3 regions of the Clostridium malenominatum genome follow, and region 2 is predicted to be linked to each of the others. Evidence: riboswitches for the same ligand, from Rfam matches in the RefSeq annotation. Region 2 holds a riboswitch; each other region holds the start of a gene.
The links. A riboswitch is a leader RNA that binds a small molecule or an ion and turns the genes downstream of it on or off. The one in region 2 is predicted to bind cobalamin.
Positions count from the first base shown of each region.

Region 1 (11,119 bases), on a different contig from region 2:
AAGGCACAGATATAATTGCACATAAAATTTCCTATGCTAAGCTATACCCTAAATATAACTGGGTAATTGCTACGGGAGTACACCTAGATGACATTGATAATATACTTAAAGATGAAGTTACAGTACTACAAAATTACTTAAGAAAACAAATTGGAAGTTCTATAAGTATAGCAATTTTTTTAAGTTTAATATTAGCTATAGTTATTTTTATTCTTGAGAAAAAGTATTATAAAATTATACAGAAGTATTATAGTTTAGTGGTTCAAGAAAAACAAATATTAGAGTGGGAAAAATTAAAAGTGGAAAATGAATATAAAAAACTAGAAAATATTGCAATTACAGATCCACTAACAAATTTGTATAATAGATATTTCATGACACATTATCTTCAGGAAGAGTTTTTAAAGTTTGAAAAGGAAAAAGTTAATTATTATATTGCAATGGGAGATGTTGACTATTTTAAAAATGTAAATGATACCTATGGTCATGAAGCAGGAGACCATGTATTAAAAGTGGTTGCTGAATTATTGAAAAGTAACATAAGTGAAAAAGATAAAGTTGCTAGGTGGGGAGGAGAAGAATTTTTAATAGTATTCTCAGATATTACAAAAGAGGATGTAATTAAAAAGATAAATAATATAATATCTAGTTTAGAAAAACAACCTATTGAATATAGAGAAAAAACTGTAAATGTTACTATATCTTTTGGAGTTTCAAGCTTTTTAAAAGATGATAAAAACTATGAGGAGTCCTTAATAAGAGCTGATAAAGTTTTATATCATAGTAAAAGCTCAGGTAGAAACCAGGTTAATGTATACGAGAATTAACTGTAAAATATATAAAAGCTCTCACAATGTGGGAGCTTTCATATTGTGTTTGAATTATATTTGTTATATAATATATATAACAAATATAACAGAAGTGAAATTCAAAAGAGGTGATGCTTTGATTAAGATATTATTTGATAGCGAAATACCTATATATCTTCAGCTGAAAAACGAAATTATTAAAGCCATAGCAAGGGGAGAACTAGAACAAGGAGAAACCCTTCCATCCATAAGAGATTTAAGTGTGGATATTGGAGTTAATCTTCACACCATTAACAAAGCTTATAATCTTTTAAAAGATGAGGGTTATTTAGTAATAGATAGAAGAAAAGGCGCTATGGTCAGCGTTACCACAGATAAAAAAGAAGAATTTATTGATTCTATGGAAGAAGAGTTAGAAGTTTTTCTATGTAGATGCATTTGTAAGGGCCTTACCAAAGAAGAAGTGGTTAAATTGATTAATAATAAATATGATGATATTAAAAGGTAGGTGATGTTTATGAAATCAGAAATTTGGGTATTTACAATTATAATGATAACAGTTTACATTCCTCTTCTATTTATGCAAAAATTTTCTCAAAGGGCTGTTTTTTATGGGGTTAGAATTCCCCTAGGATTTGAGAACAAAGAGGAACTTAAAAAAGAAGATAAAAATTACAAGAGAAATTTAAATATATGCTTTTTAATAACTACGGTTTTAAGTATCTTATTAATGAATAAAATTAGTGAAGAATATGCTCCGGTTATATTCATATTAGGCATGTTTTTATTTTTATTTGAGGGCAGCTGGTGTTTTTATATAGCTAATAAAAGGGTAAAAGCTATTAAGAAAAAAGAAAATTGGGGAGAGTTATTAACTAAGGGAAACGTTGTGATAGTAGATATTAAGGCTAAGAGTAGAAGCTATGAAAAGTTAAGTAATTGGTATTTTGCCCCTCCAGTTTTATTATTTTTATGGGTGTTTTTTATATCCATAAGAAATTGGAAAGAGGTAGAACTGGTAGGATTAATAATATTTCCTTTTACAATAATTGTAATGTTTTTTAGTTTTCTATCCATAAATAAAGCAAAGCAAAATTTAAATGGAGGAAACGTGGAAAATATAAGATTGCAAAATGTGAAGTTTAGAAGAACCATGGGGATATTTATGATCATAATAACCTATGCTCTATCAATTATGTTTACAGCGACAAACTTAGGGAGCATGAAATTAATTACCGCAGGAAGTGAAAATATTATTATTGGAAGCATAACTATATTTACTATAATTTTATCTATAATAGTAATGGTGTATAGTTATAAGGTTGGTCAAGGAGGAAAAAACATTTCCCTAGAACAAAATGCCAATGATGATAAAAAATTAATTATCAATAGGGAAGATGATGAGCATTACATTTGGGGTATGATTTATTATAATCCACAAGATCCAGCCCTTTTTGTAGAAAAAAGAGCAGGGGTGGGTTGGACTTTAAACCTTGCCCGTCCTATGGGTAAAGTAGCCATGGCACTTACAGCAGCCTTAATAGTAGGTTCACTTTTCATGGTAATCTATGCTTCTGCTTCCATGAAAGTAAATTTGAAAATAAATCATCAGGCTATATCTATTAAAGGAATGTACTCTGAAAATATAAACAAAGAAGATATAGAGGAGTTAACCTTTGAAAAGTCCCTTCCACCAATATCCATGAAGCAAAATGGGGGGGCTATTGGAAATAAAAAGGTAGGATATTTTAGAACAAAGGCAGGGGAAAAGGTTAAGCTTTTTATAGAAGATGACGAAAATCCCGTAATTAAAATAGTTGCAAAGGAAAAGATTATTTATATAAATTATGAAGATAGGGAAAAAACAGAAGCTCTCTTCAATGAATTAAAGAATTTAAAGGATAAGTAATTAAATAAAAAAGACTCTATTGAAAGAAATTTCAATAGAGTCTTTTTATAGTTGCAAAGCATTATGGGGGCACAGGCTTATACATTTGCCTCACCTAGTATATTTATCCTTGTTATACCCCCGTATTGTATAAGATGATTATAAATATAAATTTTATTTAAATCAATATAAGCTAATAAATTATTGTTGACATATGGATGCAAAATAATTATAATCAAAATATAAAAAATACTATACAGGGGTACAGTAAGGAGAGGGCGATGTTGATTAAACTAAGACCTGTTATTCAAATTATATTTTTAGCAGTATTCATTACATTAATGGTTTTAGGAAAGGCACAAATTTGGATGGCCTTTATTTTTGGTTCAATAATACTATCATCATTTTTCGGTAGATATTATTGTGGGTGGGCATGCCCTATAAATACATTGATAAGACCAGCAAACTGGATTGGAAAGAAACTCAAAACTCAAAAGAAAGATGTACCGGAAATATTTAAATCACAAAAGATAAGATGGGCTGCATTCGCATTATTCCTTGTGGGACTTGGATATACCATTTATACCATTACCATAGGTAAGAAATTCCCACTTCCATTGATTATTATTCCATTAGGACTTATTACAACTATATTTATTAATGAAAAAACATGGCATAGATACCTATGTCCTTGGGGAGTTCTGTTTAGTTTAACTGGAAGGTTTGCAAAGCTAAGCTTAAAAGCTCATAACTGCTATAGCTGCGGTATTTGTAAAAAGGAATGTCCAGGAGAGGCTATAACTATAAGTAAAGATAAAGGAGCGGAAATAGATCCTACTCATTGTCTTTTATGCTTTGAATGTAAAGGGGCCTGTCCTAAGGATGCTCTTAGCTACAAAGGCTCTACTAGTAATTAATAAAGGAGTGTCGTACATGAAGGGAAATTGGAGAGACAACTTATATATAGTGACAATATTATTTTTTATCCTTGGTTTTGTTAACATTATTTTTGCATGGCTTGGTTTTGTTTGCATGATACTGCCCTTTGTATTTCTAGCAAAGGACAAAAAGAAAACATGGTGTCAAAGGTATTGTCCTAGAGCAGGCTTATTTAGAAAGGTGTTTAATGGTAGGTCACTAACAGGTAAAGCTGCCCCTAGTTGGCTCACAAAGGGTAGGGGGAAATGGATTGTTTTAACTTACTTTATGATTAATTTATTTATCTTAACAATGTCTACCGTTATGGTATTTAAAGGGCGAAGAGAAGCTATGGAAACTGTTAGATTCTTAATTGCCTTTAAGCTTCCATGGGACATGCCTCAGCTACTAAATATAGGAGGACTTCCAAATTGGGCAATACATTTATCCTATAGAATGTATTCTATGATGCTAACTACGACGGTTCTTGGATTAATACTTGCCTGGTTATTCTTGCCAAGAACTTGGTGTACAATATGTCCTATTAGCACTATTTCTGATATAAGCCTTAAAAAAATGAATAATAAAAAACAGTAAAATAAAACTATCCTCACTAAAGATATAAAAACTTAATGAGGATAGTTGTTTTTAAAGTTATTTAATTTTAACTAGAAGATAAAAGTCAAAGCCTTTACCGTTAATTTCTCCACTAGAATTATTTTTGCTACCAGAAATATGCTGAAAAACAATCTTAACCTTAACCCTATCATTTTCCTCTAGGAAGGTCATTTCCTCTTCTGGTATCATATTTTCTCTCTCTCCACTACCATATTTAGAAATCAAATTTTTTATGAAACCTTCTAGGTCTTTTTTATAAACTTCACTTCCTAAATGGCTTATTTTCAAAGTAGAGCTGTCGTAATCATAAACCGCATCCACATCTTTAGCTTCTGAAGTGTTTTTGTTATACATACTAGCCATATCAAAGAAATAATCATAACCTCTAACGTCCATTCCTTTTTCTTTTGAAATTTTTGTGAAATAGAAATATCTATCAGGAGAAGTATATATAGGGTCTTCATAAGAAAAACCAAAGACTTTGTTCATGTCCTCTATCTTAAAGTTCGCAGGAATATACTTAAGAGTTTTAAGAGAATGGTTTCTGTTAAAATAACTAAGTATGCTGCTTATATTAATCTTATCTTCTTTAGGAACAGCAGAGGAACTTTGTATTTTCCCATCCTTTAGCATGTTGTTTTTAACAAGAATATTTTCTAGTCTAGTATTTTGACTATATTTTGATAGGGAATAACTGCTAAGAGGGCCAAACACTGAAATTAAAGCTATAACTGCAAGGCTCGCAGGGATATATATATTTCTAAGTTTTTTAATAAAGGAAAAGTAAATCATAATGGAAAACACCCAAAGGGCAAGTATAACTACGTAATATCTAGGTTCAGTAACTCCATAGGCATTTATTCTAATACCAATAGATATAAACATCATGATTATAAGAGGAAGTAAAACCTTAGGGAAAACCTTTAAAAATTTATGAGCCCAGCTACTTTCATCTAGTATTGGAGTTATAAAAAACAATACTAAGGTTACAATTACGGAATACCAAAGGACTAAATGGGAAACCAGACCCACAGGCCAGGTTTGTGTAATTATAATCTTTCCAAAGTAGGCGTAAAGTATTAGGGTATAGGCTGTAAGTAGTGGCATTACAATATATAAAATAAGTATTCTTAAAAGCTTTGGATAAGCCTTTGAGGATATTACTTTATCCTTTAGCGGTATTCCAGATAGGAAATATGACACCGCAAAGAGGAACACTACAAAAAGCCAAGTGTAATAATAAACCTTACCTAAAACCTCTATTCCAAGAAGTCTATCTATAGCAAATAAAATTGCTGAAAGTCCACCGAAAAGTACTACGGAGTATATTACCGTTGTAAAAAATCCAGTAGCCACCTGTATCACATACATTTCAAAGCCATCTTTTCCCGGGAAATAAGGGGTGAACAAGAAGGTCATGTATAAAGCTAAGCTAACAGCCATATATCTTGTAGTAGTCACCATTCCCATATCGCCTTTTAATAAAAATAGGTAATATACAATTAAAGCTATAGCACCCACACCGTAGCTAATTAAAAGCTTAGGGCTCTTTTCTTCGTTTCTCTTCTCAAAGAAAAGCTTTATAGAAAGAGAAAGAGGAATACCAAGGGCTAAAACCATGGCTACTTTAGCCAAATTATCCTCGGAAGGTCTAATTTCATGTATGGCTATAAGTACAGCTGCAATAGAAGCAGAAAGCAATATGGTAAAAGGAAATCTTCTTAAACTTAAATAAAGACTAGATAGTATATTTTTAAAATATTGTACAATTTTCATGATCATCCCTCCTTATAGATATATTATATCACCATATGGTTAAATATATATTATAATTAGTATATAAAGTGAAGATTATCATGGGAAGGGGAAATTTATATGTTTGAAGAGTTAAATAAAGATATTTCTACTGCCAAAGAAAAAATGAGAAGAAAAGAAAAACTACAAAATCTTTTAAAAAGAACTAAGGAAGAACTAAACAACCAGATAGCTAAAAAAAATGAGCTACATAAAATTTTAAAGGATGAGGAAAAGGATGTTGAAAGGCTCCAGTCTCTAAGTATTACAGGGCTATTTTATTCTGTTTTAGGAAATAAAGAGCAGCAACTTGAAAAGGAAAGGCAGGAATATTTGGGGGCTAAGCTTAAATATGAAGAGTGCTGTAGTTTAATAACTACCTTGGAAAAGGAGCTAATATCTTATAATGAAGAGCTTAATGAGTATGCTAATGTGCATGAGCAATATGAAGAATTAATGAAAAGCAAAGAAAAATTAATTTTACAAGGAAATGACTTAAAGGCTAAAAAATTAATGGAACTTACAGAAAAAACTTCTGATTTAAAATCAAATATTAAAGAAACAAAGGAAGCCATAAATGCAGGGGAAAGAGTTAGAGAAGCCTTCGGTAAAGTTATATCCTCCTTAGAAAGCGCAAAGGGCTGGGGACAATGGGATATGCTTGGCGGAGGATTTTTAGCTACAGCAGCAAAACATTCAAAAATAGATGAAGCTAAAAACTATGTTCATGAAGCTCAAAGACTTCTTGGAGTATTTAGAAGAGAATTATCAGATGTAAACTTGTCCTCAAATATAGACATAAATGTAGGCTCCTTTGCAACCTTTGCAGATTACTTCTTTGATGGGCTCATATCAGACTGGGTTGTACAATCAAGAATAAATGATTCCTTGAACAATGTATATGCTACCTCCGACAATGTAAATAAATTATTAAATGTCTTAGGAAGAAATCTTAATGATTTTGAAAGAGAATTAAGGGGTGTGGAAGAAGAAATTCGCGGAATTATTGAGGGATAGTAATTAAGAGTAAATTTAAATTAAAAGTGAGGGGAATATATGATAAACTTTGAAAAGCCACGAATTTGTGTAAGTAGATGTCTTGGATTTGAAGCCTGTAGATATGATGGACAGATGAATTCTCAGGATTTTATAGAAAAGCTAAAAGGTGAAGTAGAAATTATTACAGTTTGCCCCGAAGTCCAAATTGGACTGCCAATACCTAGGGAATCTTTAAGAATAATTAAAGAAAAGGAAGAGCTATATTTAATCCAACCTAAAACAGGAGGAGACTTTACAAAGGATATGGTAGAGTTTTCTAAAGAGTTTATAGGAGAGCTTAAGGATATAGATGGTTTCATACTAAAGAGCCGTTCCCCTTCTTGTGGTATTAAAGAGGTTAAAATATACAACGGAAGAGAAAAAGCTTCAAGTTCTGAAAAAGGAGTAGGCTTTTTTGCAGAAGCAGCTATTAAAAACTATCCTAATTATCCTATAGAGGATGAAGGAAGGCTGACTAATTATAAAATTAGGGAACACTTTTTAACCAGAATTTATATAAATGCTGCTTTTAGAGGGATAAAAAATGCTAATACCATGGGAGAACTAGTTAAATTCCACAGTAGAAATAAAATGCTTCTCATGGCATATAATCAAAAGGAGTTAAAGGAACTAGGGAACATTGTAGCAAATCATGAAAAGTATAAAGTGGAAAAAGTATTAGAGGAGTATGAAAGACATTTAAAAATGGCTTTTTCTAAAAATGCTAGGTATACTTCTAATATAAATGTTCTAAATAAATCTATGGCTCTGTTTTCAAAATATATAACCTTAGAGGAAAAGGAATTTATAAGAGATACCATAGAAAAATATAGGGAAGGCAAATTGCCCTTAAGTACTTGTTTATACATGATAAAATCCTATGCCATTAGATTTGGAATAACAGAGATGCTAGAACAAAGTTTTTTCGCCCCTTATCCTGATGACCTAATAGAATTAAGAGATTCAGGGAAAGGACGAGAGGAATAGAATAATAAAATGTTAGAAACTCAAAGAACACCAATGACGGAGGCCATGTATTATGGTATAGAGCCCGTTGAAGAAATTATAGAACTAGTTTTAGATAAGGCAGAGAACAGATGAAAAAGTATAGATGGAGTGGTAATTATGATAAGAAAAGCAAATAGGGAAGACTTAAAAGTTATTATGAAAATTATTAAGGAAACTATTGTTGAAATGCATTCCTATAATAACTATCAGTGGGATGAAAATTATCCTAAGGAAAAAGATTTTGCAAAGGATATAGAAAAAGGTGACTTATATGTAATAGAAAAAGAAGGTGAGCTTCTTGGATTCGCTTGCATTAACAGAGAAGAGCCTGATGAATATAAAGAATTAAACTGGTCCTTAGATGAAGATGCATTGGTTGTACACAGAATGGCTGTAAGTGGTAACCGTAGACAAAGGGGAATAGGAACGGAACTTATAAACTTTGCCCATGAATTAGCACTAAGAAATAACATAAGATATTTAAAAACAGATACCTATTCATTGAATATAAAAATGAACGGATTTTTTAAGAAAAGTGGTTATAAGCTTATTGGAGAGATGAGTTTTTTGGGGAAAGAAAAAACTTTTTATTGTTATGAAAAAGTATTAGAAATTTAGAATTATAAAGAAAAAGTCATTAACATAAGCCCTATTATAAAAATAGCAGGATGAAATATTACAAAATTTGCATTGACAACAATTACTAATTGTATTAGTATAGACAATGAAATAAAACTTAATATTAATATAAGGTTTACATATGTAATTAATAGGGAAGTTGGTTAAAACCACACAGCCCCCGCTACTGTAAAATGGACGAACCCTTATAGCCACTGATTATTAAATTGGGAAGGTAAGGTAGTAGGATGAAATTGAAGTCAGGAGACCTGCCTTATAAAAATTAATTATTTATCTCGGTGGGAGGTAGCGGTTAAAATTTTATTTGTGTGAATTATGGCTACTTTTTTTGAGTAGCCTTTTTTTATTGAGTAAAAATAATAAGCCCTTCCATGAAATTACCTACACATATTAATTAAGAGGAGGATTTTATTATGAAAAAAAGACTTTTTAAATTTATCTTGGTGTTAATGTTAATACCTATTTTCGTTTTATCTGGTTGTGCCAAGGATGAAAGGGAAAAACAAGCAGATAAGGATAACACAATTATATTAGTGGATAACGTAGGAAGAAAGGTAGAATTGCCTTTCCCAGTAAAAAAAGCAGTAGTAGCTAATAGATACAATAGCGAACTTATTCGTGCCTGTGGAGCCATAAATGGTGTAATTGCAGTAGATATGGGTACTGCCCAAGATAGAGAATATTGGAAACAATTTGACCCTAAAAACACTATCGGAAAAGATGCAAAGGATCTTAACTATGAGAAAATAGCTGAATTAGGTGCAGAAGTACTAATTCTTCCTGCCAATGGATCTTATGAAGAAGCTGAGAAAAAACTAGAGCCATTTGGAATAAAGGTATTTGTTATTTCAGGATATGATACGGCAGATTTTCAAAATCAAATAACTAACATAGGTAAAATGTTTGATAAAGAAAAAGAAGCGGAAAAGTTTATAAAATATTTTAATGAGCCAATTGAGTACATAAAAAAAGCTCTTAAAGATGTTGAAAAGAAGAAGGTGTATTTTGAAAGTACCACAGAATATAATACATCTTTCCCAGGAGACTATTATGCTAACATGATAAACTACTCTGGGGGAATAAATATTTTTGAAGATGCACCTAAAGATATGCATGGTAAAAAGGTAGATTCAGAAGAGATAGTAAAAAGGAATCCAGACTTCATATTTAAAAATGTTACTCCAGATAAAGCTATAAAAGGCACAGGATTATATGAGGCGCCGTCTAAAGAGTTAATGGATAAAACAATTGAAGATATTAAAAAACGTGCAGGCTGGGATGAAACTAATGCTGTAAAAAATAACAATGTATATACCATGTCACAGTTTGGCCATGGTGGAGCATCTAAATTAATAGGGGCTGTATATATGGCTAAATGGATGTACCCTGAACAACTTAAGGATTTGAATCCTGATGAAATATATAGACAATGGCTTGAAGACTTCCAAGGGTTTAAAAATTTACAGGGACATTTCTACCCAGAAATAAAGAAATAAAGTAAAGCAAATTGAGGTGGCATCATTGAATATATCCCAAAGTGATATACGAAGAAAATATGATAAAAAAGTTAAAATAAAACTTTTGTTTATTCCTATAAGTATTATTGTAACCATCATACTTATGGCTATCTTTACAGGAGTGGGAGCTGTAGATGTTTCTTTAAAAGAAATACTTAGTGCTATAAAAAATATTATAACTAATAATTCAGTTAATATGGAACAAAAGGTAATAGTATTTTTAAGGCTTCCAAGAATCATTTTATCTGTTTTAGCTGGAATGGGACTTGCTGTATCGGGAACTATAATGCAGGGAATTACTAAAAATTCTATGGCAAGCCCTTTTACCATAGGGATATCCTCAGCAGCGGCTTGTGGAGCGTCTATAGCAATGATTTTTGGAATAAGCTTGTTTTCCAATAGTAACTTAGGGATTATTTCAAATGCATTTATTTTCGCTATTCTTTGTGCAATATTTGTATATTCTATTTCCATAAAACTAGGAATGAAACCAGAAGCAATAATACTATCTGGTATAGCCATAAATTATCTATTTAGTGCAGTAACCTCAACTATCCATTTTTACGCTGATGACCATCAACTGGCATCAGCAGTACAATGGACTTTTGGAAGTATAAATGGTGCTAAATGGTCACATGTTTTATTGTTAGGTGTTATATTAAGTGTAAGTTTATGTGTATTTATGAGACATTCTTGGATTTTAAATGCCATGGTTTCAGGTGGCGATGAAATGGCTAAAACTCTCGGAATAAATCCAGATAAAAGCAGGACCGTTGTTGGAGTATTTTCAGTGTTTTTAACAGCAGCAATAGTAAGTTTCACAGGAGTAATAGGCTTTGTAGGACTAGTGGCTCCCCATATAGCACGGCTTATGGTAGGAGGAGATCACA
Region 1 is NZ_BAAACF010000001.1:828,779-839,897, forward strand. Features, by position in the region: gene ABDZ69_RS04135 (diguanylate cyclase) at 1-827, shown strand, start outside; gene ABDZ69_RS04140 (GntR family transcriptional regulator) at 946-1,317, shown strand; gene ABDZ69_RS04145 (DUF1648 domain-containing protein) at 1,327-2,718, shown strand; gene ABDZ69_RS04150 (4Fe-4S binding protein) at 2,982-3,614, shown strand; gene ABDZ69_RS04155 (4Fe-4S binding protein) at 3,631-4,212, shown strand; gene ABDZ69_RS04160 (DUF4153 domain-containing protein) at 4,270-6,009, opposite strand; gene ABDZ69_RS04165 (synaptonemal complex protein 1) at 6,109-7,044, shown strand; gene ABDZ69_RS04170 (YbgA family protein) at 7,084-8,052, shown strand; gene ABDZ69_RS04175 (GNAT family N-acetyltransferase) at 8,191-8,691, shown strand; cobalamin riboswitch at 8,807-8,982, shown strand; gene ABDZ69_RS04180 (ABC transporter substrate-binding protein) at 9,126-10,208, shown strand; gene ABDZ69_RS04185 (FecCD family ABC transporter permease) at 10,234-11,119, shown strand, end outside.
Region 1: linked by a shared signal. The riboswitch ahead of ABDZ69_RS04180 (ABC transporter substrate-binding protein) and the one ahead of ABDZ69_RS16500 (cobyric acid synthase) in region 2 are both predicted to bind cobalamin.

Region 2 (11,119 bases):
ACTGCAAATTTACCCTTAATTTTTCTTATGTCATATTCCTTTTCTAGTAAATAATCAAAGAACATGTTAACTCCATTTACACTAGTTAATACTATAAAATCGTAAAGCTCTATTTTATCCACATAAGGATTTAAGTTTTCCTTTTTATCCAGGATTTTTATAGCATTAATTTCTGTGGTTTCCGCTCCTAAATCCCTTAATTTTTCTATTAATTCAAAAGCTTGCTCCTTTGAGCGAGTTACGCAAATATTTTTTCCGAAAAGAGGCTTTCTTTCATACCAATTAAACTTATCATTAAATTGTACTACCTCTCCTACAAGGATTATACAAGGGGAGCCTATTCCTGCCTCCATTGCCTTTTCTTTTATATCCTTTAAGTTTCCTATTACCTTCTTTTGAAGGGAAGTAGTACCTCTCATTATTATGGCGCAAGGTGTAATTTCCTCCATGCCATTTTCTATAAGTCTGGAAGTTATTATATCCAAATTGTTAAAACCCATTAAAAATATTAAAGTTCCTCCAATGGTTGCTACTGCCTTCCAATCTATGTTTAACCTCTCTGCACTCATCCCTGTAAACACATGGAACCCTTGAGAAATAGCTCTATGAGTCACTGGAATTCCTGCATAATTTGGCACAGATATGGCTGAGGTTATTCCTGGAATTACTTCAAATTCTATGTTCTCTTCTATAAGGGCTAATATCTCTTCTCCTCCACGACCAAATACAAAAGGATCTCCTCCCTTTATTCTTCCAACTATATGGCCCTTTTTACCAAGTTCTACTAGCATTTCATTTATTTCTTCCTGGGTTTTATAGTGGCATCCTGGTTCTTTTCCACAATAATATATTTCACATTTTTCATTTAGATATTTCAATATGCCTGGAGATGCTAATCTATCGTACATTACTGCAGTACATTTTTTTAATTTATTTATAGCTTTAAGGGTAATTAACTCCTCATCTCCTGGTCCTGCTCCTATTAGGTATACTTTGCTCATAGTTTACACTCCTAATCCATAGTAATTTTTTTAGCTAAATTTTTTCCAAGGTTAATAAATTCTTCTCTTTTTCCTTCTATATCTTTTTTTATTATTCTTCCACCTATTTCATAAATTCCTACCATGTAAATCATGTCTCCATAGAGTTTTGCATGAGCACCTATGGTAGATTGACAATCGCCTTTAAGCTCTTTCATAAAGCTTCTTTCCGCTTCCACACAAATTCTTGTATCTGTATGGTCTAAGTGTTTTACATAATCAAAGGATCTAGCTCCTATTCTCGTTTCCACTCCTAAAGCACCCTGGCCTATGGCTGGAATCATCTGATTTATTTCAAAATAATTAGCAACTACATCCTTCATATCCAATCTATTTAACCCTGCTGCTGCTAAAACTGTACCATTTAAACCTAATTCTTTTATTTTTCTTATTCTAGTTTGTACATTTCCTCTTATTGGAACTATTTCGATGTCTTCTCTTAAAAGCTTTAGCTGGGAAGCTCTTCTTCTACTACTAGTCCCAACCTTTGCCCCCTTAGGTAATTCCATAAAAGGAGTTCCGTCATTTGATATAAAAACATCTCTTACATCTTCTCTTTCAGGTACTGCTGCTATTTTTAGTTCTTCATGTAATTCATAAGGCATGTCTTTCATGCTATGCACCGCAATATGAGCTTTATCTTCCAAAAGAGCCGCTTCTATTTCCTTTATAAAAAGGCCCTTCCCTCCAATTTTATCTAAGGTTCTATCTAAAATTTTATCTCCTAAGGTTTCTATTAATAATTTTTCACACTCTACTTCATGTCTATTTTTTATACCTTCAATCACCATGTCCGTTTGAGTTTGAGCTAAAATACTTTTCCTAGTGGCTAAAATCAATTTCAATTAAATCTCTCCTCCATAAAACATTTTTAAAACTATATTATGGCTACCTTTTTCAAAAAAGAAATAAAAATCATCAGTATTTATAAAATTTAATATTTCTTCTTTTAAAGGATTTCCTTTTAATCTATTTCTTAATTTAGAGCAATAATCCACGAATCCATCATAATCCTTTGCTATATTAATTAGCTTATTGGCTAAATAAATAGAGGTTTTTGGACTACCCTCCTTAATATTTAAAGAAAGGTTAATAGCCCTACTACTCCTTTGGCAAGGAACCACAAACATTCCTTCTTTAAAATCCGTACCATCTAAGTATAACTTATACTGTTTTTCGCAGTGGAGTTTTATTTCTTCCCTTACCTTATGATCTTCTAAAACTATTACGATTAAATGGTAGGGCACTATAAACTCCTCTTTGTATTCATCCTTTATAAAGCTTAAGTTTTCTTTAGGTAAAGAGCTAAACAAGGGGGAAAATTCCTTTGACAATACCGTAACCATAGCTCCATTTTTCAAAAAACTTTTTGTCTTTATAAATCCAGCTCTTCCACCGCCAATGATAAGTACCTTTATCTTATTAGATAGTAAAGAAATACTAGTGTAATTTATTTGGTGTTGTAAAAAATTCTCTCTATTATGTTCAGGCATTCCTCATACCTGCCTTTCAATTGTTCTTCTTTTAAAACTTCTATGGCTCTATTTACATAGGCATCAGAAGTGCTCTTAAGTAAAATTTTTGCAAGCTCTTCTTTATCCTTAGTCTTAACTTTATTTTTAAAGGTTTTATATCTCCTTTTGTAAACCACTTCTCCAAATTCCTTTAATTTTTCAATATCCGGAGATATTTTCCTGAGTTTTCTCCAATCTAAAAATTCATTAATATATTTATGAACAATATATTTATTATTTTCCATTAAGAGGCTTCTTCTATGACAATTATTATCGTTTATAGCGCTAATTTTATCTATATCATAAACCTTAACATTCTCTAGTTTTTCTACCCCCTCTTCCACATCTCTTGGTACAGCTAAGTCAAAAATAATTAATTCTTTTTCCTTCTGGATTTCGCTTAAGTGTACTACTGGATGAGGTGCAGACGTAGAACATATAATGCAATCTACCTCATTATAATATTTTTGCCTTTCATTAAATGGTATGGCCTTTACTCTAGAGTCCTCTATATCCACTAAAGATGGATTTCTAAGAGCTATATATAAATTATTAAATTTACCAGAGAGGATATATTTAGCTGCCAGGCTTCCTACCTCTCCATAACCTAAAACCATGAAATTCTTAGCTCCAAGACTTCTACTTTCATTTACTGCTATGGAGGCTGAAGATATTGGTATGGTATATAACCTAGCATTATATCTAAATTCCTTACCACAGGTTATGGCCATTTGAAATAACTTTTGCACATCTCGTGTAACGGTTTTATTGTTAAGAGCTACTTCATAAGCATCCTTTACCTGCCCTAAAATTTGATCTTCTCCTAAAATAGAAGAATGGAATCCACATACTACATTCATAATATGAGATATGGCTTCCTCATCCTTATAAAAGAAGGTATACTTTATATATTCTTTATCCCAATTTAGTCTAGAGAATATTTCATGAACTACCTCTCCGTAATCCTTATCTGTAGAAAAATAAACTTCCGTTCTATTACAAGTACTAAGAATAAGCACTTCATCAAAAATCTCTTTAAGTGAATGTAAATATTCTTCATATCTTTTTGGTATTATAGAAAGCTTTTCCCTAATTTCAAGTTTTATATTATTTTTTATTCCTAATACTGCTATCATAAAAATTCAACTCCAAATAGTGATAAAATTAGTATAGTATTATATAAAAGTATAATCAAGAATCTTCTCCTGCTAAACTCAAAATCTTCCCCTAAATAAGGCATATACCCTTTATAACATCTGCTATTAATACCGTCTTTTATACTTTTCCATCTCTCCATAGTATTCACAAAAAGAAGAGCTGCTATTTTCCCTGTACTATTAACTTTAGCAGAAAAACTATCAAAGCCTCCTCTTGATTTCATAGCGTTATACATAATGTTGTATTCTTCATCCATAACCATTAAAAATCTCTCCATAGATTTTGCAATGTCACATATATCTCTTAAGTAATCATTTTTTGAACAAATGTATAGTAACTGATCAATTGGAGTGGTTAATGACAAAAAACACAAACTTAGCCCTGAAAATATGCTTTTTAAAATAATAGTTAGTGTATAACTAATGCCATAATCAAATACAAAAGTAATTGATGAAAAGGCAGCAAAAGCAGCTATTCTCAGAGCGAATTTTATTACAATATTTGGATTGTTTTTCACTACCCCATGGAGAAGTATAAACAATCCTATATTTATTATTATAATAATGGGATTATTAACAAATCCCATTATTATGATTGGAACTATGGTTAAAAAAACCTTTTCTATTGGATGAACATTACTTATTCTATTTCTCTTGGACAGTGCCATTATTAATTTTAGCATTTTTTTTCTTTCCTATATAATACCCTATAAAACCAGCTCCTATAGCCGCTTGTGATGAGAAAAGAAGACTTTCAATTTCTCCTGATGGTGGCTCCCATAGTGCTGAAAACCAAGGCTCATAATCCTCTCTTGTTTCCATTATTACTTCTTCTATTTGTCCATCTGCTCCTCCGAACTCTCCTCCTCTTAGTTTTCCAATGAAGAGAGATCCCATTATTACTACTAAACAAGCTAAAAGCAATGATATTGTCGTCTTTTTCAATTATTTCACCTCACTTAATATTTCCATTTCTTTTGATGAATACTTATATATAAATTCAAATATTACTACTGTAAGTAATCCTTCAACTATTGCAAGTGGTATTTGAGTTATAGAAAATATTGAGAAAAATCTTTGGAAAGAAGCTACAACTCCACCTGTTTGCGCTGGAAAAGCTAAGGCTAATTGCACTGATGTAACTAAATAAGTAGCTAAATCTCCTAGAGCAGCTGCTAAAAATACAGCTAATTTTTTATTCTTATCTTTTAGTCCTATGTATATTAAGTATGATACTATTGGTCCTATGATAGCCATTGATACTACATTGGCACCTAAGGTTGTAATTCCTCCATGAGCTAGTAAAATTGCCTGGAATAATAAAACTATAAGACCTACTACTGATGAAATAAATGGTCCAAATATTATTGCTGAAAGTCCTGTACCAGTAGGATGTGAACAGCTTCCTGTTACTGAAGGAATCTTCATAGCTGAAAGTATAAAAGCATAAGCTGCTACTAATCCTAAAAGCATTTTTAAATCTTTATTTTTCCCTGTTTTTTCTCTTATTTGCTTTAACCCTATTATTATAAATGGTATTGCTAAAACAAAGTAAATTCCTGCCCAAGTTGGTGGCAAAAACCCCTCTCCTATATGCATTGCATTTACTGTGGCATTTGCTGAAAATACTAATGCTAAAATCATTAATGCCGTAAACTTAGTTTTCATAATTACTCCTCCTATATATTTTTTATTCCCTTTAGGGTATTTAATAAAATATTATTATTTTCCCTATCCTTAATAGCAAATCTTATAAATCTATTGTTTAATCCTTTGTAATTACAACACTTTCTTATAACTATTCCTTTCTCAAGGCATAATTCATATAGTTTATCACCATCTATTTCCTCTAATTCACAAAGTATATAATTACCAAAGGTATGGTACGCTTTTTTTATATGAGGTACTTTATTCATTTCTTCTACTAAAAACTTTCTCTCTTCTCTTATCCATTTTAAAGATTCATTTATATACTCTTTATCTTTTAGCACATACTTTGCTGCCAGTTCTGCAAAGGCATTTATATTCCAAGGGTTCTGGCTTTTCCTCATCTTTTCTAAAAGTTTTCCATTTTTACTTATCCCATATCCCATTCTTATGCCCGGCATACCATAAAATTTAGTTAGCGCTCTTATTATCAATAAACATTTGTAGCTCTTTAATTCATAAAGGAAGCTTTGACGCATGTTTCCTGTAAATTCTATAAAAGCTTCATCTACTATTACCGTTTTTCCTTCTCTTTCGCAAAAATCCAATAGGGTTTTAAACTTACCCTTATCTATAATCCCTCCATTAGGATTATTAGGATTTCCAATTATTAAAGCATCGTTATTTTTAAGGGATCTTTCTATTGCATCATAGTCATATTCCATATTTCTCATAGGTATATAGGTAATCTTTAGTCCATACTTTTCCGCATTTTCATCATACTCTCCAAAGGAAGGAACTATTATAGCTATGCTTTTAAAAAGAGATATGGATAATTGAATTATTTCTGCTGCTCCATTACCAAGGATGAAATCCTCTTCCTCTACAATGTTTAGCCTTTCATCCCCTATGTTAAATAAAATTTCTCCGCTATTTACATATTCCTTTAAATTGCCTCTTAATTCTCTGTATTGTATATCAGGGTATCTTGTTAAATTTAAAACCCCTTCATTCAAATTATTAATAAAGCTTTTTGGTACCCCTAAAGGATTAATATTTGAGCTAAAGTCTGTAAGTTCTTTCCCCTTTAACACTCCCTCGGTGTAAATATCTCCTCCATGCTTCACTTTGCCTCTACTCCTTTATCTTAAAGTTATAACAATTGCTCCGAAAATTATTATAAATAGTAGCTCTGACGTAAACATTAATTTTATACTTCCAAATATATGAGAATAATTTAGATGGATTTTCTCATCTCCAATAGTTGGTTTATATACTACCTTACCAAAGTAAGTATTTGTCCCGCCAATTTGTATCCCCATAGCACCAGCCGCTGCCGCTTCTGGGTAAGCACAGTTTGGACTTTTATGATTTTTTCTATCTCTTATCATTATCTTTAGAGAATCTTTAATGCTTCCTTTAACCACAGGTGAAGATAAAGCTATTAAAAACCCTGATAATCTTGCTGGTATAAAGTTAAAAATATCATCTACCTTTGCTGGAAAGAATCCAATATTTATAAACTTTTCGTCCATATATCCTAGCATGGAGTCCATGGTGTTTATTCCCTTGTACATCATAGCTAGTGGGGCTCCCCCAATGAGACCAAATAAAAGTGGTGCAATTACTCCATCCGCTGTATTTTCTGCCACAGTTTCAATATCCGCTCTGATTATTTCATCTTCTTTTAAAGCTTTTGTATCTCTACCAACTATATAGGATAGCTTTATTCTTGCATCCTCTAAATCTTGATTTTTCAAAGCATGGTACACCTTTATAGCTTCGTTCTTTAAGCATTTTGCTGAAAGTGTTGTCCATAGTATAAATGTGTTTAATCCATGATAAATCCATGGGTTATCTTTAACTAAATAGAGCAGCGCATAAGGAATACTAAATGAGGTCAGTGCAACTATTATTACAATAATTCCCCCAAAGGCTTTTAGTTTTTTTCCATTAGGGAAGAGCTTTCTTCCCATTTTCTCTAAAAAGCTTATTAGTTTTCCTATATATATAACAGGGTGAGGAAACCAGTATGGATCCCCTATGATCCAATCAATTAAAACTGCTAAAGCCAAATCTATAATAGAAATCATCTATCTTTTTACTCCCATTATTCTATAAATCTCTTTAATATCCATGTTTTCTCTTACTAAGTCTGCTAATATATCAAGATTTTTTTCTCTTAAATTTTCATAATGAAGTGATTTTTTTTCTTCCAATCCCTTAGAAACTCTTATTTTATTTAACACCTTTTCTCTAAAGTCCACTCCATCAAATAAACCATGTATGTATGTTCCTAAAATATTTTCTCTTTCATTTATGGCTCCATCAAGCTTTTCTACCTTCTTGCCATTTTCATCGTATATAGTAAACATAGCTTTAGCCTTATCTCCATAAGATGAGATTCCCATATGTATTTCATAGCCATATACTTCTCCATAGCTTCCTTTAGCCTTTACTCTTGTAGTTACCTTTTCTTTTTCAAAGGTAGTACTTATATCTAAAAGTCCCATACCTAAAGTTTCTTCTTCTTCTGTTTCAACTCCATAAGGATCTTTTAATACTTTACCAAGCATCTGATATCCACCGCATATGCCAATAACAAAACCTTCTTTAGAATATGCCTTTATTAAGTCTTCTAGTCCTGATTCTCTTAGGACTAATAGGTCATCTATGGTGTTTTTAGTTCCTGGTATTATTAGCAAATCAGGGTTACCAAAATTATCTTTTGAAGTAATATATCTTATGGATACATCTTCTTCTGATTTTAAAGCATCCACATCTGTAAAGTTCGATATATGAGGTAGTTTTACTACAGCTACATCTATGTCTCCCTTTGTATTTTTATTAAATTCTACCGCTCCATCCTCATCTTCTAAATCTAAATTAAAATGAGGAACTACACCTAAAGATGGAATTTTTATAATATCTTCTAGCATTGTAAGTCCTGGTTTTAATATTTCTATATCTCCTCTGAATTTATTAATTATAGTTCCTTTTACTCTTTTTCTTTCTTCTTCTGTTAAAAGTAGCATCGTTCCTGCTAGGGATGCAAATACTCCCCCTTTATCGATATCTCCCGCTAAAAGCACTGGCGCATCTACCATTTCTGCAAGGCCCATATTTACTATGTCTCTATCTCTTAAGTTTATTTCCGCTGGACTTCCAGCTCCTTCAATAACTACAATATCAAATTTATTTTCTATTTCTTTAAACTGTTTCTTTAATTCTTCTGCAAAGCTTAATTTTAAATTATGATATCCTATGGCTGTACTATTACCATAAACCTTACCATTGAAGATTATTTGACACTTTTTATCGCTAGTAGGCTTTAATAATATAGGATTCATATAAGCCTCTGGCTCTAGTCCTGCTGCATAAGCTTGAAGCACTTGAGCTCTTCCCATTTCCAATCCATCATGGGTTATATATGAATTAAGGGACATGTTTTGTGATTTATATGGACAAACAGAATAACCATCCTGCTTAAATATTCTACATAATGCAGTAACCAAAATGCTCTTTCCCACAGAGGAACCTGTCCCCTGAATCATTATCTTTGCCAAGTAAAACAACTCCTTTATATAATTAACAATGTAAAATTACTAAAAAAAAGCTGTGCTCACCGTTTGATAGAAGGTATTTATTTTTAACTAGGAGGTTCAAAATAAATTAAAGAACACAGCATAAAATATATAAAAAAACAGGCGAGCTCGCCTGCGATGGAAAACAAATAAAAAAAACCGACAAAAGCCGGAATCAATTTATAAAGACTCTTTCCCGCCGAAAGCTTATTCTCTCAAAACTCAGGCAGGTCTCCTGGCTCATGAGTCATTCTCCCCTTTTCCTTCCCCTTCTGGGTGGTCTTAAAAGGTTCGTCCTCAATTACAGTAGCGGGGGCTGCCGCGGAATTTAACCGCATTCCCTTTTCACCTAAATAGGCACCTGAATTTAATTATTCATTTATTAATTTTAGTTTACTACAACCTTAACCCTTATGTCAACGAATTATTTATCATTATTTTAATAAAGCTGTAAATAAAATAAGTATAGCAATTTCAACAAATTCATTATTTGCTCCTAAGCAATCTCCCGTTATTCCACCTATTTTACTGTTACATAACTTTAAAAATACTAGCGTAACTATTAATGCTAGAACCATAGAATATATAGTATATCTTCCTCCAACCAATAAGTAGGTAAAAATAATAGTTATGTTTAAGCTTACAATGAAATGCCCTACAGTAGTGTTACCAATAAATAAATTTCCTGTTCCCTTTTCTTTTGCATTCTTTCCTATTAAAAATAATAAAACTAGGGTGAATCTACTTATAATTGGGGTAATTATAAGTACACTTGGCATACCTTTTTCTATAATAAAAGAAAGGGCAGCATATTTAACTAATATATCAAAGATTAGCGCAACTGCAGCATAAGTTCCAATTCTACTATCCTTCATCACTTCTAAAATCTTTTCCTTACCACCTTTAAAGGAGAAAAAACCGTCAAATATATCCCCAAAACCATCTTGATGCAAACATCCCATAGTTAATATTCCTACAACTAAGACAAATATAGTAGTTATATTTATTGGAAATATCTTTATGCAAAAATAGTACACTACCCATTGTATAAGTCCAATTATTAATCCCACTATAGGAAGCATAGCGCTTCCATCTCTAAAATTTTTAGCATCACAAGGAAGACTTCTCTTAACAGGGAGTCTAGTTAAAAACTGTATCATAAGTAATAAATCTAAAAAAAACTCTTTCATTTAAAGCACTCCTATTTAATTTTTAGCGGTTGACCACAACATACTAAATATACTTCATGGCTTAAGCTTCCAATGTATTGATTAACAAATCCTGCTACATCTCTAAAAATTCTTCCAAGCTTCGTAGGAGGCACCACTCCCCAACCTACCTCATTAGTAACCATAACTATAGTTTTATCTAATTCTATACCTTTATTTATAAATTTAGTGAATTCATCTTTTATTTTAATTGTAATTTGGTCTATTTCATCCATAGTCATTTCTTCTAAATCTCTATTTCCACTAAACATTATATTTGTAGTCATAATTGTAACACAATCTAAAAGCACATAATTCTTTTTAGTTTTTTCTAAGGCCTTATGTAAATCCATATAACCTTCATAGGTTTCCCAATTTGGATTTCTTCTTTCTCTATGCTTTTTCACTCTATCTTTCATTTCTTCATCAGAAAATATTGAGGTTGCAATGTATAAAACATCTTCCTTATCCTTTAATAAATTTTCTGCAAAACTACTTTTTCCACTTCTTGCTCCACCTGTTACTAAAATAATTTTACCCATTCTTATACACTCCTCTTAAATTTCAACTGGCACTATAGAATCTAAATAAAGATTTTCGTATTCATATTTTATTAAAGTTATATCTCCATTCCTACTGGCTATCTTCCAAAATATATCTAAATTTTCTCCTAATATGTAAGAACAAATGCTTTTTATTACTCCGCCATGAGTAATAATTAATATATTATCTTCTTCCCCATTTAATAATTCTAAAAAGAACTCCTTAACCCTATTATAAAACTCTATGTAGCTCTCCCCTTCTGGAATTTTATAATCCTTCCAGTTATTACACCACATTTCCCATTCTTTAGAATATTTTTCTTTTAATTCTTCATGACCCTTACCTTCGAATATGCCCATATTCATTTCACTAATTCTTTTTTCTTCAATTATCTCGCAATGATTTTCTCCTAATATAATTTGAGCT
Region 2 is NZ_BAAACF010000012.1:149,461-160,579, forward strand. Features, by position in the region: gene cobA (uroporphyrinogen-III C-methyltransferase) at 1-1,001, opposite strand, end outside; gene hemC (hydroxymethylbilane synthase) at 1,013-1,885, opposite strand; gene ABDZ69_RS16465 (NAD(P)-dependent oxidoreductase) at 1,886-2,533, opposite strand; gene hemA (glutamyl-tRNA reductase) at 2,491-3,690, opposite strand; gene cbiQ (cobalt ECF transporter T component CbiQ) at 3,687-4,394, opposite strand; gene ABDZ69_RS16480 (energy-coupling factor ABC transporter substrate-binding protein) at 4,357-4,656, opposite strand; gene ABDZ69_RS16485 (energy-coupling factor ABC transporter permease) at 4,657-5,379, opposite strand; gene ABDZ69_RS16490 (pyridoxal phosphate-dependent aminotransferase) at 5,391-6,485, opposite strand; gene cbiB (adenosylcobinamide-phosphate synthase CbiB) at 6,501-7,442, opposite strand; gene ABDZ69_RS16500 (cobyric acid synthase) at 7,452-8,924, opposite strand; cobalamin riboswitch at 9,151-9,322, opposite strand; gene cobS (adenosylcobinamide-GDP ribazoletransferase) at 9,377-10,132, opposite strand; gene cobU (bifunctional adenosylcobinamide kinase/adenosylcobinamide-phosphate guanylyltransferase) at 10,144-10,692, opposite strand; gene cobC (alpha-ribazole phosphatase) at 10,708-11,119, opposite strand, start outside.

Region 3 (11,119 bases), on a different contig from region 2:
AATGAAGCATATGATTATTTTATTAAGAACAAAAATACATTAGAAGATTATCAAACAAGTGTTAGAGAGTTAAATAATTATAATATAAAAATGTCAGGAGAATTAAAGTTACAAAATGGCATGGAATATAGAAGAACGGTAAATTTATTTTTAATATTGATAGGTGTTTCTCTTATAATTGGAATAGCATTTACCTATGTAATATCAAAGAATATAGCGCAGCCTTTAGGGATTGTAGTAAATCATTTAGAGTTAATGGCTACAGGTGATTTTACAATGAATGTACCAGAGCATTTTTTAGAAAGAAAAGATGAAATAGGTGGAATTGCCAAGGGTTTACATATTATGGAGGGCTCTGTAAAAACCCTAGTTAAAAACGTAAAGGATGAAACGGATTTAATTTCAAATGTTGTAGATATTGTAAAAAATAACGTATCGGATTTAAATGAAAGTATAGAGGAAGCATCAGCAACTACAGAAGAATTATCTGCAAGTATGGAAGAGTCTGCGGCATCAGCAGAAGAAATGATGGCAACCTCCCAGGAAATTGAAAGAGCAGTTTATTCCATTGCAGAAAAATCACAAGAAGGTGCAGTCCAAGCAGGAGAAATAAATAAAAGAGCAGAAGGAACAAGGAAGAATGTACAAGCTTCTCAAAAAAAATCTAATGAAATATTTATAAATTCAAAAGCTGAGCTAGAAAAAGCAATCGAATCATCAAAGGTTGTGGAGCAAATAAATCTTCTTTCAGAATCTATAATGCAGATAACATCACAAACAAATCTTCTAGCTTTAAATGCTGCCATTGAAGCGGCAAGGGCTGGAGAAGCAGGAAGAGGATTTTCAGTGGTAGCTGAAGAGATAAGAAAGCTGGCAGAACAATCCAAGGATACAGTAATAGAAATTCAGAATACAACAGGTAAGGTAATAGAGTCAGTAAAAACCCTTTCAGAAAGCTCAAGTAAATTGTTAGCATTTATGAATACTGATGTACAAAATGATTATAAAGCTATGCTTGATGTGGCGGATAAATACAGCAAAGATGCAGAGTTTGTTGATAATCTTGTAGCGGAATTTAGTTCAACTTCAGAAGAACTTTTGGCTTCCATAAGTGATGTACTAAAAACTATAGATGGAGTGGCGCAAGCAGCTAGCGAAGGAGCGGGAGGAACTACAGACATCGCAAATAAAGTATCGGAGATAAATTCTAAATCAAACTATGTTTTAGAACAATCTTTAAAATCAAAGAAAAGTGCTGAGGTGCTAAAAGCAGGGGTATCAAAGTTTAAGGTTTAATTAAATCAATAGAGCATAGATAGATTTCTATAAATCTACCTATGCTCTATTTTTATGCTCATTTATGATAAGAATCAAAACCACAACCGTAGAATTTAAGTTTAATGGATTTTTAAATTTAATTTATTTTTTGATTATAATTATTGCTAAAAATATAGAATATTATTGTAGTTTATTATATAATAAAAATTAACTAACTTATTACGATGAAGATATAAGCAAGGTTTATAAAGGGAGATGAGTAAGTTTATTATATTAAAGCGAGGTTATTATATATGGGGAATAAAGATGCTCTTATAAGTATTAATGATTTAAGGGAAGGTATGATTGTAGCAAAGGAAATAGTAGTCAATAATAACGTTCTAGTAGTAAAAGGGACAAGAATTACTCAAAGTATAATAAAAAAATTAAGGGATGTCTATTTAGAAAATGCTTTAATAGTTGATGGTGAAGAAATAATTAAACAAAATAAAAAGCTAGATTATAATAAAGAATTAAAGGAAGTTAGAAAAACTCTTAGAAACTTTGCCTATCAACTAGAAAACATGTTTGAAAAAATAAAACTTAATGGTAAAACAGATATAAATGATCTTAGAAATTTTTCTCAAAGAATAATTGATGAGTTGATTTCTCCAAGGATGATAGTTAAAAATATAATTATGGAGGGAAGTAAAGAAGACTGCATATTTAAGCACTCTGTAAACGTATCATTACTTAGTTTATTTTTGGGAAAATGGTTGAGATTTTCTGGAGAAGAGTTAAATCTATTATTGTATACAGCGATTTTACACGACTTTGGGAAGACTAAAATAAATAATAAGTCAATATGCAGACCAGGGCAGCTTTCTAGCATAGATATGGAAAATATAAAAAATCATCCTGTGATAGCTTATAACTTGGTTAAAGATATAGCTTATTTAAGTAAATCTGTAAAATATGGCATAGTAATGCATCATGAAAGATTAGATGGTTCAGGATATCCACTGGGACTAAAGGATGATGAAATACATAAGTTTGCAAAAATTATAGCAATTGCAGATACCTTTGACGATATAATTTCAAATAGGGAGAAGGAGAAAGATGTGAATCCTTTTAAAGCTTTAGAAATTATCAAAGGTTATAGCTTAGGAAAACTTGATTATAATTATTGTAATATATTTATTGAAGGCATAATAAATTATTATTTTGGAGAGAATGTGGTACTTAATAATAATAAAGTATGTAAAATAATTAATATAGATATAAATAATTTATCACAGCCATTACTACAATGTGATGAGGATTTTATTGATTTTAGAAAACATAAAGAACTAAAAATAAAAGGCTTTGTAGTAAATTAAAAAAATGAGTTAGTTTAAGAAGATAAGTTCTTAAACTAACTCATTTTTATTTAGCTAACTTCCACTATATTAATTTACAGCATTCTGTAAAGGATGTATAATGGTACTATAAATACCATTATTTTTCCAAGGAAAAATAAAACAATGAGGGATAGGAAGGGGAAGTTTTATGTTTAAACAGTTTAAACTTAAGAAATGGACATCCTGGTTAATAACATTAGTCATGGTATTAAGCTTTGCTACACCGCTTACGGTATCTGCAGCAGGAGAAGACACTAAGATAGTAAATATTATATCTTTTAACGACTATCACGGTATAGTAAAAGAATCAGGAAAAGATGTGGGAATAGCTAAATTTGTAGGGGCTGTAAAAGAATTTAAAAAGGAAAACAAAAACACTATAGTTGTAGCAGGGGGAGACTTATATCAAGGTACAGCTCTTTCTAATTTAAATTATGGAGCACCTATAACTGATATGCTAAAAGAGCTAGGCTTAGTTGCTTCAGCATTAGGAAACCATGAATTTGACTGGGGTGCTGATAAAATAACTAACTGGTCAAAGGATGGAGGATTTGATTTCTTAGCATCAAATATATATGATAAGAAATCAGGAAAGCCAGTTGATTGGGCAAAACCATATAAAATAGTAGAAATGGATGGCTTAAAGGTAGGATTTATAGGACTTGCAACTCCAGAAACTACTTACAAAACTAAACCAACAATTGTAGAAGGTTTAGAGTTTAGAGATCCTGTAAAGGCAGCAAAGGAATGGAGCGAAAAATTAAGAAGTGGTGAATTAAAAGAAGGAAAAGCTGATGTAGTTATAGCTTTAACTCACTTAGGTTCAGAGCAAGATTCAAAAACTAAAGAAATCACAGGAGAAGCAGCAGACCTTGCTAAGGCAAATGTTGGAGTGGATGCTATAATTTCTGCTCATACACACATGCCTGTATCAGGAAAGGTTAATGAAATTCCAGTAGTTCAAGGAAATAAAAATGGTAGAGCATATGTAAAACTAGAAGTAGCTTTCAATACTAAGACTAATAAGGTAGTTATAGAACCAGCTTTCATCGATTTATCAGCAGCAGTTAAAACATTACCAGAGGATGAAGCAGGAAAGGCAATAGCTAGTAAATACGAAGAAGCTTCAAAAGCTAAGTTAGATGAAGTAGTAGGAACTACAGATAAGGATTTAACCCACGATAGATTCAACGGACCTTCATTGCTTGGCGAATGGGTTACTGAAGTAATGGCTAAGACTGCTAATTCACAAATTGCAATAACAAATGGTGGAGGACTTAGATGTCCAGTAGAAAAAGGCAACATCACTGTAGGAAAGCTATATGAGCTTATGCCTTTTGATAATACACTATTTACAATGGAATTAAAGGGATCAGACTTAAAGAGAGTTATAGAAAATGGTATAGATAACAAAACTATAGGATGGGTAGCTATTTCAGGAGTAAAGGTTAAGTACGACTTAAAGCAGCCTATGGGAGATAGAATATACGAAATGACTTTAAAAGATGGTTCAAAAGTTGATATGAACAAGTACTATACAGTTGTTACTAACGATTTTATGGCTACAGGTGGAGATAACTATGACTTTAAAGGGGCTAAAAACTTAAAGGATACTAATCTACCAATAAGAGATGCTTTAATAAATGACTTAAGACAGGTTAAAAATCTTTCAGTAGTTAAAGCCAGCTTCTTAGAATCAGGAGTTAAGCCAGCTACAACCCCTGAATTAAAGCCAGTAGATAAAAAGGTTGTATATACAGTAAAAGCAGGAGATTGCTTATACTTAATAGGACAAAAGTACAACATTCCTTATAAAAAAATAGCAGAAATAAACAATATTAAAAATGTTGATTTAATCCTTATAGGACAACAACTAGTAATACCTGTAAACTAAAAGTGTAATTTCAATTTTAAAATGCCAGATGCGTTTAAAACGTATCTGGCATAATTTATTTGATTGAACTGCAAAATAAAGAATTGATACTTTCTGATTTTATAATCGTAATATAGTTATGAATAATAATCCAAGGGAGGAAAAATAATGATTAAGAGGAAAGTAGTTTTAATATTAACTTGTATTACTTTAGCATTACCTATGGGAAGTGTTTCGGCGGCCAAGGATTTGAAAAATGATCTACCTATGATTTGTGAAGTAAAACCAATTAGTAACAGTGCTAGTGGAGAAATATTAAATATAATAGAAAATAAAAATGGTATAATGCTTTTCATGGAGGATATCAATATTTCTATCGATGATAAAAGTGAAATAGTTAATGAGTTTGATGGAAAAAAGCTAACTAAAAATGACTTGAAAAAGGGCATGAAAATTAAGGCTTATTACGGGCCAGCTGTTACTCTAAGCCTTCCACCTATATCCTATGGTGAAAAAATTATAGTTTCACAGGAAAATGACACTATAGGCATTGCAGAACAAAAGATAGGTAGCATAATTAATTTAAAAGATGAAAAAACTGCATATATAAAGTCAAAGGATGACTCCACCTTTACTTTTATTACAGAAAAAACTGAGATAGTAAATGAAGAAGGAAAAAAAGTATCTCTTAAGGATATAAAAGAGTGGAACAAAATAAGAATGTACTTTTATAAAAAAGATGGAGTTATAAATTTAAAAGGATTTTCAACTACTATATATATGGCTGAAAAAATAGTGATTTTAGGTAAAGTAGAGAAAGACTTATTAGCTACTCAAGGAAAAATAAGTGATTTAACCCATAATAAAAATGGAGGAGCTATTCTTTTAGAAGGTAAAAAAGTTACGGAGTTTGGATATGATGTAATAAGGCTTAACATCAACGAAAATACAAAAATAATAAATGCAAAAGATAAAAAACAATTATCCTATAAAGATTTAAAAAAAGGCGCTGAGATAGTAGCTTATTATGATGGAGCAGTTACACGAAGTATACCTCCTATAGGAAATTGCATGGAAATAATAGTTTTACAGTAACATAGCAAAAGCAGTAGGTTTTTCTACTGCTTTTGTTATGCTATATTTTATCTAAAAAATTATCATAGTATATTTTTTCTATTTCTTTCATATATAAAGGTTTACTGAAAATATAGCCTTGAATATAATCACACCCACTTAATCTAAGGTATCTATAGTGTTCTATTTTCTCTATTCCTTCCGCGGTGACTTCTAAATTTAAGCTATGTGCTAAAGAAATTAACTTTTCCATAACTTGTCTTTCAGTTAATTCTAAAAGTTTATCATTTAAAGATTTGTCTAGTTTAATCTTACTAACGGGTACAAAAGTTAAGTAAAATAAGGAGGAATAACCTGTGCCAAAATCATCTAAAGTAATTTTAACACCAGTTTCCTTTAGATTATTAAGAAACTCTATTGAGTCGGATGTTCTCTTTAACAATATACTCTCTGTTATTTCGATTTCCAAGTATTTGGAGTCTACATCATTTTCTTCTAAAGTTTTTCTGATAAAGGAGATGTAGCTTTTGTCATTTACTTGTTTTGCAGAAAGATTTATTGCTATTGGTTTTAATTGAAAACCTTTGTTCTTCAATTCTGCTAATTGATGTATCACCTCTCTTGCTACCCATCGTCCTATTTCTAGTACAAGTCCTGATTCTTCAGCGATAGGTATAAAAAGTGAAGGAGATATATTGTAATTTTTTAATCTAAGAAGAGCTTCAAAACTTGCTATTAAACCTGTTTCTAAAGAAATTTGTGGTTGATACACTAGTACAAATTCTTCTTTTATTAAGGCATCTCTTAACATTTTTTCGATTTTAATTTTTTCGTTTAGTTCCTCCACCATTTCTTTATTAAAGTAGGCATAATTGTTTTTGCCAGTAGTTTTTATTTTGTACATGGCGGTATCGGCATTCATAAGCAATTGATTTGTATCTTCTCCGTCACGTGGATATAGTGTAATACCCATACTAAAACTTAAATGGAATTCACTATCTTTAATTAAAAATATATTTTTAAACAAATCCATTATTTTATTAGCATATTTTTCTATGGTGCTTGTGCATTGTATATTAGGTAAAAGAATTAAAAATTCATCTCCACCAAATCTAAATACAAATATTTCTTCACCTGAAATCTTAATAAGAGATTCACCCACCTGTTTTAAGGTTATGTCTCCATATATATGTCCTAAGGAATCATTTATTGCTTTAAAATTATCAATATCTAAAAGCATTATAGCACCTTGTGTTTTTGCATTTAACTGTTCCTCTAATTTTTTTATAAAACTTCTTCTATTAGGTAGACCAGTTAAAACATCGTGGTTGGCTAGATATTCTATATGCTCTTCTTGTTTTTTTAGATTTGTTATATCAAGAGCAATTCCAGTAAGCTGCTTTATATTTCCTAGTGAATCAAATATACCTTTTCCGTTGATTAATATCCATCTAAAATTTTCATCAGTAGACTTTGTGCGTATTTTATAATAAATTTCTTGTGTCTTGTTACGTTTATATTTTAAATACTCTTCTATTAATAATTGTTTATCTTCTGAATAAAAAATTTTATCAAAGACTTTATGCAAATCTTCTTTTCCATGGAAAGAAACATCAGTAATATTTTTGAATTCATTAAAAAGACATATAGTATTAGACTCTAAGTCGATTTCCCATACTGCGCTATTTGTACCTTTAATGGCAATGTTATATTTTTCGGTTAGATTTTCTAATTTTTCTGTATAACTTTGTATTTCCTTATACTGAGCCCTTAATTCTTCCTCCGACGCAGACAATTGTTGATAGGTTGCAGATAACTCCTCGTTTGATACGTTTAATTCTACTTGATGTTCCATAAGCTTATGAAAATACATATAGGTTTCATTAAGTATTTTGTTTATGGAATAAGAAATTCCAAAGAAGGTGTCATTTTTAAATAAAGGTAATCTATAATCTAAATTGTTTTCTAAATCTATTTCCATAATATTTTCATTTAATTTATTTACTGGTTCAATAATGTTTTTGCGCATTATTATAAAAAGAATGGCACCCATAGAAATTGTAATAATTAAAGATATGAAAAAGTTTTTATATATTAACAAGTAAACCTGGTTCATAGAAAGTCCTATATTAATAGCTCCTGTGATTTTGCCTTCAAGGAAAACAGGAATTGCTATATCAAGAACCTTGGACTGAGTTTTATCATAATACCATTCTTTAGCAAAGGTATTTCCTTTAAGAGCCTCCTTTAAAGTTTCATCGTCTTTATAAATAATTCCTATATTTTCTTTATTACTGTCTGCTATAGCCTTTAAGTTATTGTCCACTAAAAGTGCATAGATAATATTCTCTTTTTTCATCAAACCTTCTATAAGATTTTGATAAGAAAACTTTTTAGTTAACGTTTCAATATTATTTGCTAAAATACCTACTTGTACGAAATTTCCATCTATATTCTTTACAGAACCATATTTCATAAAATTGCCAAACTTTGCATCCGGCCTTATAGCTTCCATTAGCTCTAGGTTATCACTTAATACAAAATCATATAGGGGATGACCTTTATATGGTATCCAATCTATGTATCCTTCCACTGTTGAATAAAGTATTTTTCCTTCTTTGTTCATCCAATGTAATTCATCCACCTTTAGTTTCTTTAATTGGTCTTTTAAAAATTCATTACTTAAATTATTTTGGTTTTTTATAAGTACATTTGAAGCTACTCTTATTTTATCTTCCAACATTTCATTAATTGTTTCTAAGGAATTGTGATTATCTGATAATTGATTTGCCACTTGTTTTACAAGGTTTATTCCATCTTCATTCATTTGTTTTAACAATGAGGTTTTGCTTATATAAAAAGTAGCGCTACTCACACTTAAAATAGAAATTAAGGCAACAATTAAAGGAATAAAAATTAATTTAGTTTTATTTACTATATTGTGTTTGGAATTTTTATTCTTCATAAGCACCATCCTATACCTTGCAAATTTTTATATTAATTTATCTGGACTACTGAGCATAATATTTTATGAAATAATTATTATACTCTAAATTATAACATATAAGGAACTATTTTGAGTAAATTAGACAGACAAAATTTTCGTATAATCTACATTTAAGATAATAATATAGAATATTAAAAATAGCTTGATTATTATTTCATAGTGTGTTAGAGTATACATGAAAATTAAATATTTGGAAAATAGGTTTAACAGAGTTTTTTATCTGTTAATTAAAAGGGAAGTGGGTTTGAATCCCACGCGGTCCCGCCGCTGTAATAGAGGAGTTTTTTGCAATATTCCACTGGGAAACTGGGAAGGATGCAAAAGGCTATGATACTTAAGCCAGAAGACCTGCCTGTTTATTACACTGAGAATTCTACGAGCGATAGATAGTGTTTGGAAATTTATTTCTATATCATTTTGTATTTACTATCCTCCTGATGCTTTGTCAGGAGGATTTTTATTTTAATTATTTAACTTACTTAATAACAAAATGTATGTATAAAAAAGATTCAGGATTTCAATAATCGTAGGGTTCGATATTGAAATCTTTTTTATTTTAAAGAGAGGATGAGGGATATGAAAAAAGTCTTAAGTTTAGTGTTAGTAGTTTTATTATTAACAAGCTTTACAGCTTGTGCTAAAACCTCTAATGTAGGTGGATTAAGTAATTCAAAAAGTGTGGACAAGGCAACAGATAAGGAGCTGTCAATAGATGTAAAAGGTGAAACTTACCCTTTAGCTATAAGGGATTATTTAAAAAATCACATTGTTTTAGATAAAAAACCTGAAAAAGTGGCTGTGTTATCAGGAACTCCTCTTAATATTTGGTACGATTTGGGTGGGAAATCTGTGTGTACTTCCGATGTTTCAGAAAATATAAAGCTTATACCTGAATACAAGGAAGAAATCATGAAGCTTCCTAAAGTAGGTGCCGTTTATTCTGTAGATATGGAAGCCATTATAGCTGAAAAACCAGATTTAATTATTGCCCAAGTAGGAACTCAATCAACCCAGGCAAAAAAACTTAAAGACATGGGGTTTAAAGTAATTACCACTCACATAAGAGGTTTTGATGATGTAATTTCAACCTATAAAGCCTTTGGAAAAATACTTGATAATACAAAAGAGGCTGAAAGAAAAATAGAGGAGCTTAAGAATGAAAAGGAAGCTTTTGTATCAAAGCTACCCTCTGAAAGTAAGTCAGTGGTGATTTTATATGTAACATCTAAATCCTTAGCAGTGAAGCTTGATAACAGCATAGCAGGAGATGTGGCTAAGATTTTAAAGCTTAAAAATATTGCATCAGATCTTCCAGCAGACACTATAGGCTCAGAAACAACACCTTTAGATATAGAGTACATAGTTGGAAAAAATCCAGATTATGTTCTAGTTACTAGCATGATTTCCAGCAATGAAGAAGCTAAAAAATCTATGGAAAATCACTTTAAATCCAACCCAGTATGGAAGGGAGTAAAGGGGATTTCGGAGGGAAGAGTAGTTTATTTGCCACAAGAGTATTTTCTCTATAATGCAGGGCCTTACTACAATGAAGCTATAGAATATATGGCAAGGAGTGTATACCCTGAAGTATACGGAGAGTTGACAGAGTGGTATGGAAAATAATATTTCAATTAAAGACAGTAAGAAATACAAAATAACAGTAATATTCATATTAGCGGTACTTCTCCTAGCAGGCTTCATATTAGGTAATTCAAAAGGCACTCTTCAGGTGGGAGCAAGGCGTATATTTGAAGTGATAATGAATGACGATGGAAGTGCTGAAAGGATGGTAATTTGGAATATAAGGCTACCTAGAATGATACTTGCAGCATTGGTAGGGGTAAATCTTGCATTGGCAGGTGCTATTTTACAGGGTGTAATGAATAATCCTTTAGCAGATCCAAGCATAATTGGCATAAGCAGCGGAGCAGGGCTTTTTGGAATCGTAATATTAGTTGTTTTACCACAGTATCAAGGATTGGTACCTATTGCGGCCTTTATAGGGGCCATGCTAGCAGCAAGTATTATATATATTCTGGCATGGAAGGGTGGAATACAGCCCACAAGAATAATACTAGCAGGGGTTGCAGTGTCTTCTTTATTCGGAGCGGGAATTTCGGGAACCTTAGTATTTTATAGTGATAGAGTCCATGGAGCTCTTACCTTTATGAATGGGAGTTTATCAGCTAGAAGCTGGCCAGAGGTAGGAACTATTTTGCCTTATACAATAATAGGAATAGCTTTAGCTATAATATTTTCTGAAAAGCTTAACATTTTGATTTTAGGAGATGATGTAGCAAGGGGACTTGGTCTAAATGTAGAGAGGACAAGACTTGGTTTTACAGCACTAGCTGCATTCCTTGCAGCTTCATCTGTAAGTGTGGTGGGACTTTTAGGCTTCGTAGGGCTTATTGTTCCTCATAGTATTAGGCTTATACTAGGCAATGATTATAAATACATGTTTCCTGCTTCAGCTCTTTTAGGGGCAGTGTTATTGATGTTTAGCGA
Region 3 is NZ_BAAACF010000001.1:974,310-985,428, forward strand. Features, by position in the region: gene ABDZ69_RS04880 (methyl-accepting chemotaxis protein) at 1-1,296, shown strand, start outside; gene ABDZ69_RS04885 (HD-GYP domain-containing protein) at 1,572-2,636, shown strand; gene ABDZ69_RS04890 (5'-nucleotidase C-terminal domain-containing protein) at 2,806-4,551, shown strand; gene ABDZ69_RS04895 (hypothetical protein) at 4,699-5,625, shown strand; gene ABDZ69_RS04900 (EAL domain-containing protein) at 5,666-8,569, opposite strand; cobalamin riboswitch at 8,794-8,981, shown strand; gene ABDZ69_RS04905 (ABC transporter substrate-binding protein) at 9,188-10,234, shown strand; gene ABDZ69_RS04910 (FecCD family ABC transporter permease) at 10,224-11,119, shown strand, end outside.
Region 3: linked by a shared signal. The riboswitch ahead of ABDZ69_RS04905 (ABC transporter substrate-binding protein) and the one ahead of ABDZ69_RS16500 (cobyric acid synthase) in region 2 are both predicted to bind cobalamin.